DNA from 4 places in the Shewanella sp. 10N.286.51.B2 genome. Region 4 is predicted to be linked to each of the others. Evidence: predicted binding sites of a transcription regulator. Region 4 holds the regulator's gene; each other region holds the start of a gene.
What was found. Region 4 encodes LexA, which represses DNA repair genes until DNA is damaged. Its sites were predicted from a motif close to TACTGTATNNNNATACAGTA; they were not measured.

Region 1 (5,794 bases), on a different contig from region 4:
AGCGAAAGTTCATGCACAAACTCGCGGTGCTTATGCTGCTGCGGCGATGATTATTGGCCAAGGCTTAGTGGCATTTCGTGACCCATTTGGGATCCGTCCTTTAGTACTTGGTAAGAACGAAACCCCAACAGGTACCGAATACATGGTCGCCTCTGAATCAGTGGCACTTGATGCAGTTGGCTTTGAAGTGATGCGCGACGTTGCGCCAGGCGAAGCAGTTTATATTTCACTTGATGGTCAACTATTTACTCGCCAATGTGCGGTTGAGCCAAGCTATGCACCTTGTATTTTTGAATTCGTCTATTTCGCTCGTCCAGACTCGAGTATTGATAAAGTGTCTGTCTATGCCAGCCGTGTAAACATGGGGGCTAAATTAGGCGCAAAAATTCAAAAGGAATGGGAAGATTATGATATTGACGTGGTGATCCCAATTCCTGAAACCTCGTGTGATATCGCCCTAGAAATTGCTCGTGGAATGGACCTGCCATATCGCCAAGGTTTTGTTAAAAACCGCTATATTGGCCGTACTTTTATTATGCCGGGTCAGCAAGAGCGTAAGAAATCTGTTCGCCGTAAGCTAAACGCGATTAAAACTGAATTTACTGGTAAGAACGTATTGTTAGTTGACGACTCAATTGTTCGTGGTACCACCTCTGAGCAAATCATTGAAATGGCTCGTGAAGCTGGGGCTAAGAAAGTGTATTTTGCTTCAGCAGCACCTGAAATTCGCTTCCCGAATGTCTACGGTATTGATATGCCAACCACCAATGAGTTGATTGCTCATGGCCGTGATGCTGATGAAATCGCTAAAATCATCGGCGCTGATGGGATTATCTTCCAAGACTTATCAGACTTGGTTGAAGCCGTTGGAATGGAAAATCCAGAAATTAAGCGCTTTGAAACCTCAGTATTTGATGGTCATTACATCACTAACGATGTTGACCAGGCGTACTTGGATCACCTGACTCAACTGCGAAATGATGATGCCAAAGCCAATAATAAAGACATTGGTACTAACTTAGAAATGCATAACGTTTGTCATCCTTAAACGATACTTTCTAAGTAACTGATTAAAGCCAGCTAGCCGCTGGCTTTTTTGTTTTTCTTTTCCTTCAGTAATCGAAACTAGTACTACAGATAAAAAAATGCCTGAATCACTTCAGGCATTTTGCTCGGTTTATTGATGATGAATCAATCTCAGATTATTAATATAAAAATATTAGTAATTATGAGCTTCAGCTAGTCTTGCAGGGGAATGACATACAGAACATGATTCAGTGATAGGTGCAGGGTCAAATACGGCAAAGTCGCCACTTTCACCCGTGTGCATATCAGCTTCTGGAGTGATAGCCACATTGAAATCACCACCTTGTTGTATCATGTGATTTTTCGCAGCATCACCTGTATGACAAGTGGCACAGTTAGCAGAAATCGCCGTGATACCGTAAACACTGCTTTCATCCATACCGTTTAACACAACTGCTGGTGCTACATCTTCAAGGTCAATCATACCAGTGTGACAAGCCTGACAATCAACCGGCATGTTTTTGTCGGTTGTTGGCATGTCATTTAGACCACGGTCTTGCTTGTATGCTCCAAAGTGCATGTTGTGAACCAATGGTCCCCACGCCATAGCGTAGTCTCCTATGGTTCCATCATCCTGTGTTTTACCTGGAGCCCAGTTATAAGCAGAGTGACACTGAGAACAAGCATCACCACCTAAATCAAAACCACCTCGAGCAGAACCATGTCCATCCAAGCCCTCAGTGTGACAAGTTAGACACTTCATGCCATCAGAGCTAGTACGACGGACGTCTTTGATGTTCGATACCGAGATAGGGGCATTAGCAGGGTATCCCCAACGGTGAGTATAGCTAATACGACCATCTACACCACCGGCTAATACTTCACCTTCAACATAAGGTAATGCATGGGTAATGATATAGGTTACTTCACCGTTTTCACCAGCAATAGGCGCTGTTTTTGCTCGAGCAACATGACCTTCATCGCGACCAGGAAGCATCGCTTCGCCGTTTCTCATCACAGTTGCCCAACCATTAGGGCTAGCGTCAGTGAGTGCGTTAATGTCAACAACTTTACCTTCACTGTCAGTGGCTTTAGTTGTTACTTCGATGGTCGCTTTATCTTCGCTACGAACAACAGATATAATTTCAAAGTTATAACGGTTTAATGCTTCATCACGATTTGCACCGTTTTCATGTTCATGTTGGAACGAATTGTGACAGGTTGCACAATCAAGGTCAGTAAAGTTACTGTGATTAACAGTTAAATCTTTATCTGCATCTTGTAAATCAGCATGACAGGTTGCACAGCCATTGAGTGACGCAGTAAATACCACATCGTCAACGTGACAAGTTGAACAACGGTATTTATCCATTGAATAACTTGTACTTAATGAAGCATGGCCAGAAGCCTGTATCACACCATCATCGTCATATTTATAACCATGACCCAGCATTGCCATGGTGTTTTCAGCCCAGCCGCCATCTTTTTGTTCAGTTTGAGTGTGACAAACTAGACATGCTTCAACAATAATAACTTCTTGGTCATTGTCGATTGCATGGTGATGTTGATGCCAACCCCAAGTTGCGTTGCCAGTAGCATCTTCAAATTCACCGTGACAGGCGACACATTTAGCATCGTCAGTGGTGCTAACTTGTGCATAAGAATCGTTTTTGGTAAACATCACGCGTTTAGTACGTGGCATACCATTTTCGCCATTACCTGGTCGAATATAGCCAGTACCAATTGATTCAGATGTCGCAGCTTCATGTGGCATAGAAAGGTTATAAATACCCTCACCAGCGTGAGTTAGCGTACCCGGTGCGTTATCATCACCCGCAACCCAAGTCACATCAACAGTGTCAGCAAGTAAACCTGCTTCATTTTTGATGGTTGACATTAACTGGACTTTATCTAAATCTTCTACTGGAACCCCATCTTGGTTCTCCACCGAAAATTCAACATTCACGACACCCTCGGCATATTGCCATTCCATCACTTTTGCTACTGCTGATGTGGTCACTACTGGTGGCACCCAAGGTGCACCAGGCTCGCCAGGTAGGCCATCGTTTCCATCTTTACCATCATTACAAGCACTCATCCCCAGTGCAGTAGCCACAAGTAAAGCAACACGACATTTGCTCATTAATTTCATCTCATACTCCAAAATGTTTTTCTTACCTCTTAATGGGTAATTGGAGCGTAATGTAAAGATTGCTTGGCAACTGTTGACTAGGTCACAAACTAGGGTTATTACTAGTTTAATTGTTTATATTCAGTGATTTGAATATATATCGCCTAGCGGGTAATTCTGAAATTAAACTTAATATCCCGATATGTTTTTGCATTAAGATCACAATTTAAAGTAAATTTGTATTAATTTTTTTTGGTTAAATTTAGCGCCTTATAAGCGTGGTTTTTAATGCTTTGGCCTAGTGTTTTGAGTAGCAGCTCATCATTCTAAGAAACCTGCCATTGCATTAACAGTTGCACTTATTTTTGCTATTCGCTAAATTACACTGTAATTTCATACAGTGTTTTAAAAGTCTAATAAATCTATGATCCTCTATATTGCTGAAAAACCCAGTCTAGGCCGTGCAATTGCCGATGTATTACCAAAGCCGCATAAAAAAGGTGATGGTTTTATCATGAGCGCCAATGGGGATTGCGTGTCTTGGTGTATAGGGCATTTGTTAGAGCAAGCAGAACCTGATGTCTATGATCCCGCTTTTAAATCATGGCAATTAGCCCATTTACCCATAGTGCCGAGTAAATGGCAGTTAAAACCTAAAACTAATACCCGCTCACAGTTGAGCATCTTAAAAAAGCTCATCAAACAAGCATCGAGTTTAGTTAATGCTGGCGATCCTGATAGAGAAGGGCAGCTGCTGGTGGATGAAGTCATTTCCTATGCAGGTGTAAAGGCCGACAAGATTGCTCAAACCCAGCGTTTACTTATTAGCGATCTTAACCCTTCGGCGGTAAAACGCGCCTTAGGGCAATTGCGCACTAATAAAGAGTTTGTCCCCTTATCTACCTCAGCCTTAGCCCGCAGCCGCGCAGATTGGCTATATGGCATGAATATGACCCGCGCTTATACCATTCAAGGCAAAAAAGTAGGTTATCAGGGAGTATTGTCTGTTGGCCGCGTACAAACACCGGTACTGGGGTTAGTGGTAAGGCGAGATGAAGACATTGCCAATTTTCAGCCCAAAGCTTTTTATGAAGTATTGGCGCATTTACTGACCGATAACCAAGAAGGCTTTTCGGCTAAGTGGAAACCCAGTGAAGCATGTCAGCCATATATGGATGAAGAGGGGCGAGTGCTCGCCAAAGGCTTAGCTGAAAATGTGGTGGGACGGATAACTAACAAGCCAGCTGAAGTGACCAAACTTGAATCAAAAAATAAGCGTCAGAACCCCCCATTGCCTTATAGTTTATCCAGCCTGCAAATCGATGCCGCCAAACGCTTTGGTATGAGTGCCAAAGAGGTGCTTGATACCTGTCAGAGTTTATATGAAAGGCATAAATTAATTACTTATCCGCGCTCAGATAGTCGCTATTTACCTGCAGAGCAACATGGCCTTGCACCCCAAGTTATTCGCGCAGTATTAAGTAATGATGCAGGCTTAATCGCTAAAGCGGATACACCCAATGCCAAGCTCAAGTCCAAAGCTTGGAATGACAGTAAAGTTGATGCTCACCACGCGATAATTCCCACTGAAAAAAACACTAATTTGGCAAACTTATCAGCCAAAGAGTCGCAGTTATATTCTCATATTGCACGGCAGTATTTAGCCCAGTTTTACCCCGCCTATATTTATGATGAAACCCAAGTTGAAGTGACCATTGCGGGTGGCTTATTTACCACTAAAGCTAAGCAAGAGTTATCGTTAGGTTGGAAATGTTTGTTTGCGAAAATGCAGGGTAAAGATAATGCAGATGGTAGTGATGACGAAAATTTAGCGACCTTACCGCCACTGAAAAAAGGTCAACAACTCCATTGTGAGCGTGGCGAATTGCTTGAGAAAACCACTCAAGCGCCAAAACACTTTACTGATGCGACTTTGCTTGGCGCCATGACGGGTATCAATCGCTATGTCACTAACCCTGAAGTGAAGAAGATCCTAAAAGACACCGATGGCTTGGGCACCGAGGCAACCCGAGCAGGCATTATTGAATTACTGTTTAATCGCGGTTACTTATTAAGGCAGGGTAAATCAATCATTGCCACCCCAGTTGGCGTTGGCTTGATCCATTCATTACCAGAAACAGCCACCACACCGGATATGACTGCGCTGTGGGAAAGTAGCCTTGATGCCATAAGTCAAAAGCAGCTTAGGTATGATGCCTTTATGGAGCCATTGTTAGCGCAATTACAGCAACTGATTGAGCAAGCTTCAAATCAATTACCTACAGCTCTTGAGGGGATTAAAGGGCCTGGCTATAAAAAACGCCGCTCCAGTAGTGGCTATAAACGCAAAGGTGCAGCAAGCAAAACCTCTACGGCTAAAACTTCCCGTAAGCGCAGCTCGAGTAAATAAGCCGATAAAAGAGAGTTTGTATGAATAAATCATGGGGTACAGGTATTGCATCGCTCGCACTCGATTGTTCTTAAAGGGAATAGCGGAATTTCAGGCAAAAAAAATGAGTAAACCGAATCAGGGTTTACTCATAAAAATTCACTAGTTCACAACATAAAGGGCGGAACAGGTTAGATTATGGCCGAACTTACTTAACTGAAAATTAATTTAATCTGTCGACGTGCTGT
Region 2 (5,794 bases), on a different contig from region 4:
CCGATATCGGCGCTATCGATATGGCAGCCAACACAATGGATCTACAACAGCTAAAGGTTCTCAGCGAACAATCTGTGGATTATGAACACGCCTATGCACAATATCGCATCGCCATTACAGCCAATATTAGCGGTCTGCGCGGAGTGGCTAAAAAAGCCCTCAATGATGCACAGTCGACACTTGAAACTGTATTGAGCCGTGAAGACGATGCTGAGTCAATGGCGCTACTGGCTTCTGTTTACGGTATGCAAATCGCCAATGACTCAAGCAAAGGACAATCTCTGGGAATGAAGGTAAGTGCTTTACTGGCTCAAGCAGAACAACTCAGCCCTGAAAATCCCCGTATTGCGTTAGTCAGAGCAATGAGCGCCTTTTATACTCCCGCTCAATATGGCGGCGGTATGGATAAGGCTGAGCAATATGCCACTGATGCGATTCGTTTTTATGAACAGCCATGTGTTGATATCTGCTGGGGGCATACTGAAGCGTACACCTGGCGCGGAATCGCTAAGCAAGAATTAGGTCGTCAAAAAGAAGCAATTAATGATTGGCAACACGCTGTAGAAATTGATCCTAATTACGCTTGGGCAAATTTTTTACTTAAACAACAAGCGCGTTAATCCGATGCTGCTGAAGCTAGCTACTGCAGACATACACATTATGACTCGGTTGCAGTATGCTAACTTCGCAAGGAGGCTTCATGTCTAATATCAATACAAAACACTCGGTCAATAGTAGCAACACTCGCGTTCACCCAGAAAAAGCCTATCGACAAAAAACAGCTTGGGTATATCTGCTCAATCTGATTTTTTACTTTATTCCACTTTGGTTTATGCGGGATGATTGGGCTCGGGTCGGTGTCAGCTTGTTACTCATATTTCCCTTCTTATATGGGTACTTTTGGGCTTACAAAAGCTCAGCCGCTCAAGGGAAATATCCTATTGCTTTAATGCTCATCACTGCGAGCATTGCCACCATATTTACCAGCGGCTCCATTTCATTTTTCAGTTTTGCCGGTTTTTTTATTGGTTTTTTCTATTCACTGCGCACCGCCATTATTAGCTTTATTCTTATCAGTACTTGGCTGTGGCTACTCAATTACATCGTGGGCTATGAAGCTTATTATTTTCCGCTATACGGTATGTTAATCACCTTTGTGGGGGGGCTATTTGGCGTGGTTGAGCATAACAATGAACGCATCAGGCGCCAACAAAGACAATCAAATGATGAAATCGCTAACTTAGCAACGGCACTGGAGCGTGAACGTATTGCGCGCGATTTACATGACATCATGGGGCACAATTTATCTTCCATTGCACTGAAAGCACAACTCGCCGAAAAACTGGTTGAAGCAGGCGAGCTTGCTGTTGCAAAACAGCATTTACAGGAACTTGCTGATATCGCCAGAAACAGCTTAACTGAAATTCGCCAAACGGTTTCTAATTACAAACATAAAGGCTTACAAGATACGGTCAATCAACTATGCAGTTTATTAAGACAAAAAGAAATTGAAGTACATCTCGAGGGTAAATTACCACCATTAACACCTTTGCAAGAAACTCAACTAGGGCTAATGTTGACAGAATTAGTTAATAATATGCTCAAACATAGCCAAGCCAGTCAATGTGTATGGTGCTTTAACACCTTAGATAAGCAGCTTATTGTTAGCCTAAGTGACAATGCTAACACCAAAGTTATTAAAGAAGGTAATGGCTTAAAAGGCATTAGAGAGCGAGTGAACTTATTGGGCGGCAAGTTTAGTTATCATATTAACGATGGCTACCGTTTTAGCATCAGTTTGCCCCTTGAAGCAGAGCAAGTCAGTGAACCTAAAGTTGACAACGACACGGAACAGCCTTAATGAAGATTTTATTAGCAGAAGATCAAGCCATGGTGCGCGGGGCATTATCTGCCCTACTTACCCTTGCCAAAGATGAACTCGGTGAAGTCGATATCACAGAAGCAGAAGATGGTAACCAAGCCATGGCAATGCTTAAAGAGCAGCATTTTGATTTGCTGCTCAGTGATATTGAAATGCCCGGTCACAGCGGCGTTGAGCTGGCTCAGTGGCTCGCAGCATATCAAGCCGAGGCTGCAACAATGCAACCTAAAACTAAAATCATCATCTTAACCACTTTTGGCCGCGTAGGTTACATCAAAAGAGCACTCAGTTGTGGCGTCGAGGGATTTTTGCTAAAAGATGCGCCATCAGAAAGTCTAGTCAACGCTATTAAACAGGTGATGGCAGGTAAAAAAATTATCGATCCAGAGCTGGCGATCAGCGCCATTGGTGATATTGACCCACTCAATGATAAAGAAAGAAAAGCGCTACGATTAGCCAGTGATGGCTTATCAACCAGTGATATCGCCGCCCAGTTATTTATCGCCGAAGGTACTGTGCGGAATTACCTTTCTGAAGCGATCTCCAAGCTCAATGCCACCAATCGCATAGATGCGGCGCGAATAGCTAAACAAAAAGGCTGGTTATAGAGGCAGTTAAGCCTGATATCTGGATTAATATTGCCTTGTATTAAAACTCTGCTAAGATAAGCCATAACATCTGTATATATTTACAGTACTATCATTGCTAACAAGCATCAGGGCGATAAAGTTGACTGTATAACTCTTTGGATAACTGTCAAAGTTAACCGCCAAAGTGAATGACTCTTTTTACTGAGCAAGTTTACAATATCAACAAAGTCTAAGTGGTGAAGTCTGTGGTCAACTTAATAGATAAAGGCATTGTAGATTTGCAATCATTGGATCAGGTTCCGATAACCGACTTAAAAGGCGTCGCTAAAAAAGCCGCTGAAAAGCTGGCAAAGCTTGGTATTAAAACAGTGCAAGATGTACTGTTTCATTTGCCGCTGCGCTACGAAGACCGTACTCAAATCTATCCCATCAATGCCTTATACCCTGCAATGTATGCCACCGTTGAAGCCGAAATACTCTCGACTCAAATAGTGCCAGGACGCAGACGTATGCTGACCTGCAATATTGCTGACGAGAGTGGTTACCTCACACTGCGTTTTTTTAACTTCTCTGTTGCCCAGCGTAACGCCATGCAAAACGGCGCAATCATTCGTGCCTATGGTGAAATCAAGCGCGGTAATCGCCATATTGAGATAATCCACCCAGAATACAAAATCATTAAAGCTGGCGAAAACCCAGCCCTGAGTGATTCACTGACCCCTATTTATCCTTCGACTGAAGGATTAAAACAAGCCAGTTGGATTAAGCTCACCGAGCAGGCACTAACTATGCTCAATCAAGGTGGCTTAACAGAGTTACTACCACCAGCCCTGCAACCCAACAATATGAGCATTGGTCAGGCATTATCCTTAATCCATCGACCGCCCAATAACATCGCCCAAGCCGATTTAGAGCAAGGCATGCACCCCGCTCAGCAGCGCTTAGTCCAAGAAGAGTTACTGGCCCATAACTTAAGTATGCTGCAATTACGTCAGCGCAATAACCTTGATAAAGCGGTGACTTTACCCGCCACCGGCCAGCTATTAAATCCATTTTTAAAAGCCTTACCTTTTAAGCCAACAGGGGCCCAGCAACGAGTCGTAGCTGATATCGGTATTGATATTGAAAAGCCCACACCTATGATGCGCTTAGTGCAAGGGGATGTGGGCTCGGGTAAAACCTTAGTGGCCGCCTTAGCAGCCCTGCAAGCCATTGAAAATGGTTATCAGGTGGCGATGATGGCACCGACGGAATTATTAGCAGAGCAACACGCAGTCAACTTTGCCGCCTGGTTTGAACCATTAGGGCTAAAAGTGGGCTGGTTAGCAGGCAAGTTAAAAGGCAAAGCCAGAACACAATCATTGGCTGATATCGCCGATGGCAGCGCCAACATGGTAATTGGCACCCATGCTATTTTCCAAGAGCAGGTCAGTTTTAATAAGCTCGCGTTAATCATTATTGATGAACAACACCGTTTTGGGGTCCATCAACGCTTAGGATTACGCGAAAAAGGCGTCAGCCAAGGCTTTCATCCGCATCAATTAATAATGACAGCTACGCCAATTCCGCGCACGTTAGCGATGACGGCTTATGCTGATTTAGAAACCTCTATCATTGATGAGTTACCGCCAGGAAGAACCCCTGTTACCACGGTTGCCATTAGCGATAATCGCCGCGAACAAATCATCGAGCGGGTAAAACAAGCCGCGCTAAATGATAATCGGCAGATTTATTGGGTTTGTACTCTCATTGAAGAATCTGAAGTTCTTGAGTGCCAAGCCGCTGAAGATACCGCTGCAGAATTAAGCCAATTACTACCCGAATTAAAGGTTGGCTTAGTGCACGGACGTATGAAAAGTGCAGAAAAACAGCAAATAATGGCCCAATTTAAGGCGGGTGAACTACATTTATTAGTGGCAACAACGGTTATTGAAGTGGGAGTCGATGTGCCTAATGCCAGTTTAATGATTATTGAAAACCCTGAGCGGTTAGGCTTGGCGCAATTGCATCAGTTACGTGGCCGAGTAGGCCGAGGCTCTATTGCCAGCCACTGCGTGTTATTGTACAAAGCACCGTTATCACAAACTGCCACCAAACGTTTAGGAGTACTAAGGGCCAGTAACGATGGCTTTGTTATTGCCCAAAAAGACTTAGAAATAAGAGGCCCAGGTGAAGTACTCGGTACCCGCCAAACCGGCTTGGCAGAAATGAAAATCGCTGATTTAGTCAGGGATCAATATCTGATTGAAAACACACAAAAATTAGCGGCCCATGTTATGCAACAAGTGCCACAAAATGTAGACAGCATTGTTCAACGTTGGTTAGGGGATCGCCAGCAATACGTACAAGCATAAATTATTGTTAACCTTGGCTATTATTACTAGACAAGTGTTGAGATTATTGCAGAATGAAAATAAGGTTTAAGCCTTATATGCCACCAAATGAAAATGTAACAAATTCAATGATATTGGTTCCCTTTCGACGTTTAAAGCTAAGGAATAGACATGCAAGTCAATCAAAATGATAGAGCCACACCGCACTCAAGTCGCGCCAGTGGTAGTAACGCGGGTGTGATTGGTATCACCATTGCGGTTTTACTGGCTGGTGCAGGCTATTTCTACTTCTCGGCCGATAAAGCGCCTGAAGTCGAAGCGCCAATACCTGTGCAACTACCAGAGCCTGTGCCTGAACAACCTATTGAGCAAGAGCCTATTGAAGAAGTGATAGTGGAAGTTATTGAACCCACTATTATTGAAGCTCCAGAGCCTGAAGTAGTAGAGCCCTTACCTACACTGATTGAAAGTGATGACTTTGTCGCCCAGAAAACGGTTGAGATGGCTGATGGGATGAAAATCGAGCCACTACTTGTTAAAAAAGACATTGCCCGCCAGTTTGTGGTATTTGTCGATAATATGGCCCAAGGTGAAGTGATCCGTAAAGCCAGCCCACTGAAAGGCCCTAAAGATAAATTCACCGTCAGTGAAATCACTAACAAAACCTATTTAAACCCTGACAGTTACCATCGTTATGACCTGTACGCCAACATGGTGTCAGATATGAATGACGAGCAGTTAATCAACACTTATAAAGAACTCATGCCAATATTTGACGAAGCTTTTGCAGAGCTAGGTTATAGCGATATGTCATTTGACGAGCGCATGCAGCAAGCCTTTGAGATGATCTTATCAGCGCCGATTATTGAAGACCCGATTGAATTAAGCTCTATCAGCGTTAACTATCAATTTGTCGATCCAAAGCTTGAAGCGCTACCCAACGTGCAAAAGTTTATGGTGCGTATGGGACCTGAAAATAGCCGTAAAAT
Region 3 (5,794 bases), on a different contig from region 4:
TAGTCTTGCTTCATGATTGCATCGAGCAGCAAAAAATATTAAACCAAGCATTGAGGCCTAATAGCGATATTTTACTCAGTATGCCAGTGAGTGACTACGAGTTGGCTAACCACTTAATTCATCCACCCACTCAAACAGCGCTATTAACCGAGTCACTACCCGCGACTGTGTATGAGCGCAAGAATTTGAGCGTACTTGCTGTTGATGACAACCTTGCTAACTTAAAGCTAATCGATACCCTACTGAAAGAGTTGGTGGTTAATGTCATCTCTGTCAATAACGGTGATGAAGCCGTGAGCTATGCCCAAAAACAAGCCTTCGATGTTATCTTTATGGACATTCAAATGCCCGGCACTGATGGGGTTACAGCAACCAAACTTATCCGCCAAGACTCACTTAACCGCAATACACCTATTATTGCGGTAACAGCCCACGCTATCGCTGAAGAGCGAGAATTAATTTTAGGTAGCGGCATGGACGGTTATCTGCCAAAACCCATTGATGAAGCGGCATTAAAAGGGGTGATTGATCGCTGGATAAATAAACCCAAATTTACCCACTTTGATATGCATACCCTTAATTGGGAGCTGTGCTTAGCACAAACCAATCAAAAACCGGATTTAGCATTAGAGATGCTGCAAATGTTGGTGGACTCACTGCCTGAAAGTGTCAGCGACATAGAAACGGCATTAAAAAGCAGCAATAGTTCGCTTATGCTGCAAACCGTGCATAAACTTCATGGAGCGAGTTGTTATTGTGGGGTGCCCAACACCCAAAAACTTTGCCAAGAATTAGAGTCTGCGTTAAAGCACAAAACCAACATCGAAGACTTAGAACCTGAAATACTTGAGTTACTTGACGAGCTAACTAAGGTAGAATCAGCAGCAAATCAAGTGATATCACAGTTATCAGCGGATGTTCCCTATGAGCAATAAACCCGGTTTTTTTAAGCGTTTAAAAGCGCTGTCATTACCTCAAAAGCAACTTTTTGCGACCGCGCTATGTCAGCGCATGCTGCCCAATTACGCCCTTTTCTCCGAAGTGTGTGAGTTTGGCGAGCCTAAAGTATTAAGCACAGTATTGGATTTACTTTGGCAATCACAATACGATAAAAAGCTTAAGTTTAATTACGATATTCACTTACAGCGTTTAGATGAAAATACCCCTGAGCCTGCAGATTTTGAAGCCTACGGTGTTTATCCTGCAATGGATGCTGCTGTAGCGTTATCGACTTTACTCGGTGGCATACAAGCTAAAATCGAAGAAGATATTACCAACGTCAGTAAATTATCATCAAGTACAGTGGCCAACTATATTGAAGCCATTAGCATTGAAGAACTTGAAGACGTCATGAATGAAGATGTTGTAGAAGAGTTCGTATTTAACCATCCTGTAATGCAAGAAGAGAAGCACTTACAAGGAATGTTATTAGATGTGATTGAAGAAACAACAAAAATCACACCTGAATTCATTAAGGAATTACGCAAAGAAATCATTGATGCTGGCGTGTCTAATATCGGCATCAGTCTGCAGCAATGATACTTTTAAAGTAGCAATAGCACTCTTTAAGTAGCAATAGCACTCTTTAATAAGGGCCTGTCATCATGCCCTTATTAAAGATACCGCTAACAGATAGCTTTATACTCTAATGCCAACCTGATGGGCAACATTTACATCCTCCTTGTCGTATCAGATCTATGCAGTTTTTCTTATCTTAGTTTAATTTAAAAACTTAACTTATTTGAATAACTTAGATTCATCTCATACCTTACCTTTATCTAATATCTTATTGGCGCCATTAAAGTAAGATATCCAACGCCCACATTATTGATATTTCATTCAAGGTCCTAAAAAGGAATCAAGCTTGCCTAGTATCCTAACCCCACTTATCGCTGTTTTTGGCATCATGGTTATTGGCTTTAGTGTCCAGAAACTTAAATTACTCCCCCAAGATAGTGACTCGGCGCTAAATAAATACGTCTACTATATCGCCTTCCCTGCTATTTTATTTATTGCACTGGCCGAAACTGACATTAACGATATTCTGCAATGGGGATTTATATTCGCCTTTGGCCTCGCTATGGCGGGCACATATTGTATTACAGTGATCATCTCAACCCTTGCAGACAATAAACAGCCCGCGCTAGCTGCAATTAGAGGCCTAAACACCAGTTTTGGTAATACCGCCTTTATTGGGATCCCTTTAATGATGAACTTGTATCCTGATAACAATCAAGCCATCGCCACCGCAGCCATTGCCAGTCTACTGTCCATTATCATGTTCGCATTTGCACTGGTGAGCATGGAACTTGCGGTGAATAAAACCCAACAACGTCATCCTATTATGATTATGCTCAACGCATTAATCACCAACCCCATCGTTATTGGTTGCGCCCTAGGGGTATTGGTATCAGCGCTCAAAATAAACCTACCTGACAGTATCAGCATGATGTTTCGGTTAATCGGAAACACCTCTAGCCCCTGCGCCTTATTTGCCATTGGCATGGTGTTAGCTAAAGCCATGCATCGCGGCGCAAAAGCTGGGCCTAAAAAACATAATATCGCCCTTGAAATGAGCTTGCTGAATAGTTTAAAACTCATTGTCCAGCCGTTATTTGCCTATGTTTTATTAAGCTATTTTAAGGTGGAGTCTGAGCTAGTTTTTATGGGCGTCATTCTGGCGGCACTGCCGACAGCAGCAAGTGTTTACTTACTGGCACAGCGTTACCAAATCTATGCCTTATCAAGTGCCAAGTGCATATTGATCAGCACTACAGCCACCTTTATTAGTTTGCCCATTATTGAAAAAATCTTAAGCGCCTTGGTTTAATCCTCGTATAAAAAATCAGCACCATTTTTTATACAGTACTTTACTGTATATAAAAACAGTGTAAACTGTATGCGGATACAGTGGTTTGATGGTTATTCACACAAGGATTGATTATGCTGTGCCAATTAAGCATTAATAATTTCGCAATTGTACGTTTTCTAGAACTCGACTTTAAAGCTGGCATGACCAGCATTACTGGTGAGACCGGTGCTGGTAAATCCATTGCTATTGATGCCCTGGGCTTATGCCTTGGTAATCGCTCAGATGCCAATAGCGTTAGACCAGGTGCAACCAAAGCCGAAGTGAGTGCCCGCTTTAGCTTAGATGATGTGCCATTTGCTAAGCGCTGGCTAGAGGACAATGACCTTGATGTCGAAGACGAATGTATCTTAAGAAGAACAATTAATGCCGATGGCCGCTCACGTGCCTATATAAATGGTAATCCAGTTCCGTTAGCCCAGCTTAAATCTCTAGGGCAATTATTTGTCGGTATTCACGGCCAACACGCGCATCATGCAATGTTAAAAAGCGAGCATCAACTGACCCTTCTTGATAGCTACGCCAACCATAAATTATTGCTTGATGGGGTAAGCAAAAGCTATCAACGCTGTAAGTTAATCGAAAATGAACTGAAACAATTACAACAAAATCAGCAAGAGCGTATCGCCAGAAAACAGCTAGTGCAATATCAAGTTGAAGAGCTTGATGAGTTTGATCTTAAAGCCGGTGAATTTATTGAGATTGAGCAAGAGCATAAACGCCTTGCTAACGGCACAGAGTTAATTGATACCTGCCAATCCAGCCTGCAATTACTGTGTGATGACGATGAAGCCAATATTGAATCTTTACTTAATCGGGTCGTGGGCTTAGCTGAGAACCTAACTGAGTTTGACCCACAACTAAGTAATATTGCTCAAATGCTCAATGAAGCGTTAATTCAAGTGCAGGAAAGCAGCAGCGAAGTTCAGGACTATTTAAGCCGAATAGAACTCGATCCTGAACACTTTGCTTACCTTGAGCAGCGCATTTCAAAGGCGATGCAATTATCAAGAAAACACCATGTGAGCTCTGAGCAACTGTTTGAGCATCACCAAGCTTTAAAAGCTGAACTTAGCGAGCTTAATAACGATGCCACAAGGCTTGATGAAATTCAGCAGCAAGTAGATGAAAGCAAAAAAGCTTACGTAATTAGCGCCCAAAAACTCAGCCATAGCCGTAACCGCTATGCTAAAGAGCTTAATAAGTTAGTCACCCAATCGATTCAAGAGTTAAATATGCCCAAAGGCAGATTCTGCATTGAGGTGAATTTTAACCCAGAACTACAATCAGTTTCTGGTTGTGATCAAGTTGAATTCTTGGTTACCACCAACCCCGGTCAACCGATGCAGCCCATTGCCAAAGTAGCTTCTGGTGGCGAATTGTCACGTATTGGGCTTGGTATTCAGGTTATCACCGCTAAAAAGGTATCAACACCAACCTTGATATTCGATGAAGTGGATGTAGGTATTTCAGGACCTACTGCAGCAGTTGTGGGAAGAATGCTACGCAGCTTAGGTCAATCAACTCAGGTGCTCTGTGTGACGCATTTACCGCAAGTTGCAGGTAATGGTCACCAACATATGCTAGTGAATAAATTCACCAAAAGTGGCGGCACTGAGACGAATATGAAGTCATTGGATAAACAAGAGCGAGTCAATGAGCTAGCAAGACTACTTGCGGGTGATGTGATAACTGAAAATACCTTAGCGAATGCTAGAGAGCTATTGCAATAATCTTGCAGCTTTAAGCATCATCCATTAATCATCGCCCATTAAAAAGCCCACTATGAAGTGGGCTTAACGTTTAATGGGATTAGCTTTAAAGAGATTAAAGTATCATTGGTTAAATATAATAAGCCAACAACTGTAAACAAATTAACGAGAAAATCCCCGCTAATACATCATCAATCATGATCCCAAAACCGCCATGCACTTTAGCGTCGAGCCAACGAATTGGCCACGGTTTTAAAATATCGAAAAAACGAAATAACGCAAAACCAACCACTAACCAAATTACCCCAGCAGGGGCGGCAATCATGGTGATCATTAAGCCTGCGACTTCATCCCACACAATTGCGCCATGATCATGAACGCCCATATCTTTAGCGGCTTTATCACAAATATAAATACCAACAAGGCAGCTAATTAGCGTGATAAAAATAAAAGCCGATAGGCTTAAAAAGCTCATCAAGTACACAATCGGCACTGCGGCAAGGGTACCAAAGGTGCCCGGGGCTTTGGCGGCTAAACCACTGCCAAAACCTAATGCTAAAAAGTGTACAGGGTTTGTTAAGGTTAATTTCTTAACGGCTGGATCGGTTGAAATAAACTTCATTAGAAATGCTCAAAACTATTTTTTTCTAGCTCAAAAGGTTTGCCATCAGCCACTAAGCGTAACTTTTCGCCGGCACAAATTTGACCTACTTTAATAAATTTAACCCCAGCGTGGATCAGTGCAATATCCAAAGCGCCACGTTGAGATTCTGGTACAGTAAACATCAACTCATAATCTTCGCCACCAGTTAACGCATAACTAGTTGCTTCATTAGGGCTCAATGATGCTTGTAATGATTCCGATAGCGGTAATTCATTCACATCAATAATCGCACCCACATTAGATGCCTTTAAAACGTGCTGAATATCAGAAAATAAACCGTCAGATAAATCAATGGCACTGGTTGCTAAAGAGCGTAGCGCTTGACCCGCTAGTATTCTAGGCGTTGGATGATAGTGACGGTTAATTAAAAATTCTTTATGTTGATGTGCGACTTCTTTTTTGCCCAACAGGATATCAAGCCCAAGGGCAGAGTCACCCAAAGTGCCAGTAACATACACCCAGTCACCAATTTTCGCGCCACTACGGGTTAATGCTTTACCGGTTGGCACTTGACCATGAATAGTAATATTGATGCAGCGAGGCCCGCGG
Region 4 (5,794 bases):
GATGAATTATGTTATTGCGATAATAGCTCATCGCAATCACTGAGCTATCTTCAATTGCGATAATTTCGCCGATGGCATCTGTGGTTGAGGTAAATTTATTCAGCGACAAACATTGCTCAACTAGGTCATGAGCTGAGCCCTCAGCCACCGACGCATACTCAGTATAAGGAACATCCTTTAAGATTTTCAGGTAGAGGTCTAGCTGGGTTTCAAGCTCACTGCGCTGCAGGGCGTTTTGCTCTGAAGCCAGCAGCGCCATACTTGCTAATGTCACCGAACTCGCTGCGGCGGCGCCATTGATGTTAGTCATCACTTTATTGGCCAATACATTTACTGCTGGCGTTAACCATGATGGCTTTTGATCCGGATCTTGAGCAATTTCTTCACGCCAATTTGGCGATTGTTGATTTAAAAATTGCTGCACATTGATTGGCTCGCCAAAGTTAACGTAACCTTGGCCAAAGTTGCCTAATTTACGCAGCGCACCAAAGACCTGCCACACTGATTCTTTTTGCTTTTTCTTACCGCTTAACTCTTTATGATAGGTGGACACTTCCATCACATGATCATAACCAAGATAAACTGGCACTAAGGTTACTGGGCGTTCAATGCCCCGCAGTACACAGTTAACTGTCATCGCTAACATGCCGGTCTTAGGCGCTAATAAACGACCGGTACGAGAACGACCACCTTCGGTGAAGTATTCAACCGAATAGCCTTTAGCAAATAACTGATCTAAATACTCACGAAACACTGCGGTATAAAGTTTATTACCGTTAAAGCTACGACGAATAAAGAAAGCACCACCACGGCGGAACATAGGGCCTGCTGGCCAAAAGTTTAAATTAATACCGGCGGCAATATGCGGCGGCACCATGCCTTGGTAATACAAAATATACGACAGCAGTAGGTAATCCATGTGGCTACGATGGCAAGGCACATAGACAATTTCATGACCATCATGATGCAGCTTACGCACTTTTTCAGCGCTTTTAATGCTAATACCGCTGTATAACTTATTCCACAACCAAGTAAGAAAGCGCTCAGCAATACGCACTAAGCTGTCTGAGTAATCCGCTGCAATTTCATCTAAATACTGAATCGCTTTTTCGCGGGCTTTGTCTTCAGGAATTTTTTTATTAAGCGCTTCTTCTTTTATCGCTTGAGCAATGGCATCAGACTTTAATAATGAGTTGAACATTGCCTGACGATTTGGCAGTTGTGGGCCTGTCATCACTTTACGTTGGCGTCTAAAGTGCACTCGCGCCACACGGATAAGTTTATGCGCAATACTGACATCAGTGCCGTGTTCATCAGCCATATAACGTAGCGACATAGCATTTGAAAATTGAATAAAGCTATGGCGACCTAAGAACAAAATCATCAACCATTTACGTAACCAGGTCGGGTTTTCACGCTCAAATACGGCTGCGGTCATGGTGTCATCTTCTTTACCAGGGATACGTCCCCAATACAGACTCACTGGCACCAATTGAATATCAAGTTGATCATTTTTTTTATGTAAGGCTAATAAGCTGGTGAAGTTATCAACAAATTTTTCGCCACTTAAACGCTTGCCAAATAGAGGCTTACGACCTTCAATACACACAATTCTAGGGGTATTTAAGCCATCAACGTCTAGTCGCTCATAAGGGCTCGGTAAGCCATATTTGGCGGTCACTTCATTTAATGCCGCAATATCACTGAGTGATTCTGTCTTCATCACATAGACCACTGGTTTATCTGGGTCTAAGTTCAGATCGGCAAAGGGATCTTCAGGCACAACAACCGTGTGCACCATCAGTTTTTGAATCCAACGTAATGATTTTGCTATGATTGAGTCAGGTTTTAACATGAGTGTTCGCATATTCAACATCAATTAATTGGCCATAGAATACCAGATAATGGTTCAGTTTCACTAACAAGGGTCTATACAGAGAATATTTGTTCAGTAAAAAATAGCCATATCCGAATAACAACCAACCTATTTTCAATCAACACTACTGTATAAATATACTGTTTAAACAAACGATGTGAGAAATAGCCAATTTCATCGGTTTAAAAAGCTGACTTACCTTCATTAACTAAATAATTAAATTACAGATACTTAACCGTGCCCCCATATATAGCCAACAAGAATTAGATGATAATAGTTAAATTAATTTGGTTAATACTTGCGCGACCACCGATACTGTATATAATGACAGTCACTGTATAAAAAAACAGGAATCAATATGAGACCTTTAACGCCACGCCAAGCTGAAATATTAGAGCTAATTAAATGTAATATCGCCGAAACAGGTATGCCGCCAACTCGTGCAGAAATTGCAACTCGATTAGGCTTCAAAAGCGCCAATGCCGCTGAAGAACACTTAAAAGCACTGGCAAAAAAAGGCTGTATTGAAATTATTCCTGGTACCTCTCGCGGGATCCGCATGGTGCAGGTGGAGGAGGAAGTTGAAGCAGGCTTACCACTTATCGGCCAAGTTGCTGCAGGTGAACCTATCCTTGCTCAAGAGCATGTTGAACAGTATTTCCAAGTTGACCCAGAAATGTTTAAGCCCAATGCTAATTTCTTACTACGCGTTCGAGGCGACAGTATGAAAGACATTGGTATTTTAGAGGGCGACTTATTAGCAGTGCATAAAATGCAAACTGCCACCAATGGTCAAGTTGTAGTGGCACGTCTTGAAGACGATGTAACCGTGAAAAGATTTGAAAAGAAAGGCAATATTATTTATTTACATGCTGAAAATGCAGAATATGAGCCGATTAAAGTTGATTTAAGTTGCCAAAACCTAACGATTGAAGGGCTTGCTGTTGGCGTTATTCGTAATGGAGGTTGGTTATGAACACATTAATAGGCAATGCACCGCGTCACCCTGGATTATGGGTAGATATGGCATCTGATCCCTTACCCACTAAACAAGGGATTGAAACCAAGCGCACCCAAAACCAAGGCTTAACTGAATTGACTCAATTATGCAGTCAGTTAGCCATTTTAAGTCAGCAAGGCCTTTGGATTGTACTGATTAATCCGCCGCATATCGGTTATAAGCAAATTCTTGCTAATGCCAATGTTCGTATGGACAGAGTATTGTTAGTTCACACCAAAGATGAAGTCGAAACCCTGTGGGCGATGGAAAAAGCGCTCACTAACGGTACTTCAAGTGCAGTAATTACTTGGACACCACCATTAGATGCCCGCGACAATCGCCGCATTCAATTGGTTGCCAAAAATGCCTTAGCCCAAGGGCTTATCATTGAAGATGTAAATACTCACTTACCTGAAGGCGACCCATTAACGCAAACTTTAGCAGTACAGACTCGGGTAAACCTTACCTCGTTTCACTAGTAAAATATGACTAAAAAAGCCCTTCACTACGCTGAGGGGCTTTTTTTTGCACTTTTTTCAGCAAATTAGATGATAAAGTGATCTTGATCAATATTTAATCTCCAAGTAATGTAGTTAACAAGGTAGTAACAATTTATCGTACTGCCGAGAATAAATGTCAAAAAGATACAAACGCTATTAAAAGATTGAGCTGGTACCGTGCGGTATAGAAAGCCTTGAATGTAAAGCGTCAAATATAATTGATAAGTTCAGTATTAGGTACAAGTGTGGCACCGTAACGTAATAACATAATTGAGTTTTCAAGCTCAAAGCCACCGTGTACTTTGAAATGATCAAACTTTTTCGGGTATGAAAAGTTTGCATAGAGCAGAGTATTACTGTGTGGCTTTTCTTTGTAATTGCAATTCGCAATTAGCAGAGGAGTAGTCTTGTGAAGCGATTGTTGTACGGATTAATGGTGGCGTTGCTTGCAACCCCACTCACAGCGGCAGAGATGCCCTTAAACATGACTCAAGGTGTAACAGAGATCAGTGGCCAGGTTTACGACCTGCATATGATTATTTTGTATATCTGTTGCGCCATTGGTGTCGTGGTCTTTGGGATCATGATTTATTCCATGATCTATCACAGAAAATCTAAGGGTGCAGTTGCAGCCGACTTTCATGACAGTACCAAGGTTGAAATAGCTTGGACAGTATTGCCATTTCTAATCCTAATTGGCATGGCAATCCCAGCAACAAAAACGCTGATTGCTATGGAAGATCCCAGCGATGCTGAACTGACAGTCAAAGTGACGGGCTCTCAATGGAAATGGCATTACAGCTATTTCAATGAAGATGTCGAGTTTTTCAGTTTATTATCTACCCCAGCAGACCAAATTACTGGCACCGCAGATAAAACCGACACCTATCTTTTAGAGGTCGATAAGCCGCTGGTTTTACCAATAAATCGTAAAGTACGTTTTTTAATGACCTCGGATGACGTTATCCACTCTTGGTGGGTACCAGCATTTGCCGTTAAAAAAGATGCAAATCCTGGTTTCATCAATGAAGCTTGGACTAAAATCGATAAAATAGGTACTTATCGAGGCCAATGTGCCGAACTATGCGGTAAAGATCATGGCTTTATGCCTATTGTTGTTGAAGCCGTCTCAGAAGCAGACTTTGACCAATGGCTAATCGACCAAAAGCAATTTGCTGCTGATGCTAAAGCCGCTGCACAAGCCTCACTGAGCCAAACCCTTAGCTATGACGAGTTAATGGCCCAAGGCGAACAAATCTACATGGGTCGCTGCGCGGCTTGCCACCAACCTAATGGTGCTGGTTTACCTGGCGTCTTCCCTTCCCTAATTGGCAGTCCAATGATTAAAGGCCCAGTGTCTGGTCATATCGATATTGTCGTTAATGGTAAGCCTGGCACTGCGATGCAAGCGTTTGCCAAGCAGCTAACGGCAACTGAAATTGCTGCAGTAGTCACTTATGAGCGTAATGCTTGGGGTAATGACTCTGGCGATACCGTGCAAGCGGCTGATGTGAGTGGCAATGGGACAAATTCTAGCGCTACACCAACCACTGCTGACGCTCCTAGTGCAGGCACTTCTACCGCAGACACGTCAACGCCTGTGACTTTACCAGCAAGCTTACCTACAGCTGAACAACTTGAAGACACTGCAACACAAGCTGTGACTGAAGCGGCAACACAAGCAGCAGAAGTTAAAGCTGTGGTATTGGATGACTTGACGATGGATGAGTTAATGACCATGGGCGAGCAAGTCTATATGACTAGCTGCGCTGCATGTCACCAAGCTGCTGGTACTGGCTTACCTGGCGCGTTCCCTTCATTAGTAGGCAGCCCACTCATCGTCGGTCCAGTGACGGATCATCTTAATATTGTCATCAATGGTAAACCTGGCACGGCAATGCAAGCATTTAACTCGCTACTTACGCCACAACAGCTTGCTGCAGTGGTGACTTATGAGCGAAATGCCTGGGGTAATAACTCTGGCGATGCAGTTCAGGCTGCTGATGTTGTTGGTCACGGAAAGTAAGGGATTAAAATGAGCACAATTACACAAGATTCACCAGCCGCTCACGACGATCACCATGATGACCATCATCATGGGGCGCCAAAAGGCATTATGCGCTGGGTTTTAACCACTAACCATAAAGATATTGGTTCAATGTATCTGTGGTTTAGTTTCATTATGTTTTTAACCGGCGGCGCAATGGCCATGGTCATTCGTGCTGAGTTATTCCAACCCGGTTTACAGTTAGTTGAACCTAACTTTTTTAACCAAATGACCACCGTCCATGGCTTGATTATGGTATTTGGCGCAGTCATGCCAGCCTTTACCGGCTTAGCTAACTGGCTCATTCCAATGATGATTGGTGCGCCAGATATGGCACTACCGCGGATGAATAACTGGAGCTTTTGGATTTT

Region 1: the regulator LexA is predicted to act here: its motif matches at 3,541-3,560, upstream of AB4140_RS18350 (DNA topoisomerase III).
Region 2: the regulator LexA is predicted to act here: its motif matches at 2,559-2,578, upstream of recG (ATP-dependent DNA helicase RecG).
Region 3: the regulator LexA is predicted to act here: its motif matches at 2,872-2,891, upstream of recN (DNA repair protein RecN).

What each region holds. Positions count from the first base shown of each region.
Region 1 is NZ_JBFRKH010000075.1:26,469-32,262, reverse strand. Features, by position in the region: gene purF (amidophosphoribosyltransferase) at 1-1,048, shown strand, start outside; gene AB4140_RS18355 (multiheme c-type cytochrome) at 1,220-3,178, opposite strand; gene AB4140_RS18350 (DNA topoisomerase III) at 3,582-5,567, shown strand.
Region 2 is NZ_JBFRKH010000034.1:48,655-54,448, reverse strand. Features, by position in the region: gene AB4140_RS09375 (hypothetical protein) at 1-620, shown strand, start outside; gene AB4140_RS09370 (sensor histidine kinase) at 701-1,861, shown strand; gene AB4140_RS09365 (DNA-binding response regulator) at 1,861-2,490, shown strand; gene recG (ATP-dependent DNA helicase RecG) at 2,751-4,826, shown strand; gene AB4140_RS09355 (DUF3014 domain-containing protein) at 4,977-5,794, shown strand, end outside.
Region 3 is NZ_JBFRKH010000015.1:25,779-31,572, forward strand. Features, by position in the region: gene barA (two-component sensor histidine kinase BarA) at 1-935, shown strand, start outside; gene AB4140_RS04415 (YjaG family protein) at 925-1,539, shown strand; gene AB4140_RS04420 (AEC family transporter) at 1,865-2,830, shown strand; gene recN (DNA repair protein RecN) at 2,944-4,602, shown strand; gene AB4140_RS04430 (phosphatidylglycerophosphatase A) at 4,712-5,203, opposite strand; gene thiL (thiamine-phosphate kinase) at 5,203-5,794, opposite strand, start outside.
Region 4 is NZ_JBFRKH010000002.1:11,767-17,560, forward strand. Features, by position in the region: gene plsB (glycerol-3-phosphate 1-O-acyltransferase PlsB) at 1-1,855, opposite strand, end outside; gene lexA (transcriptional repressor LexA) at 2,235-2,852, shown strand; gene AB4140_RS00585 (cell division inhibitor SulA) at 2,849-3,355, shown strand; gene coxB (cytochrome c oxidase subunit II) at 3,786-5,402, shown strand; gene ctaD (cytochrome c oxidase subunit I) at 5,412-5,794, shown strand, end outside.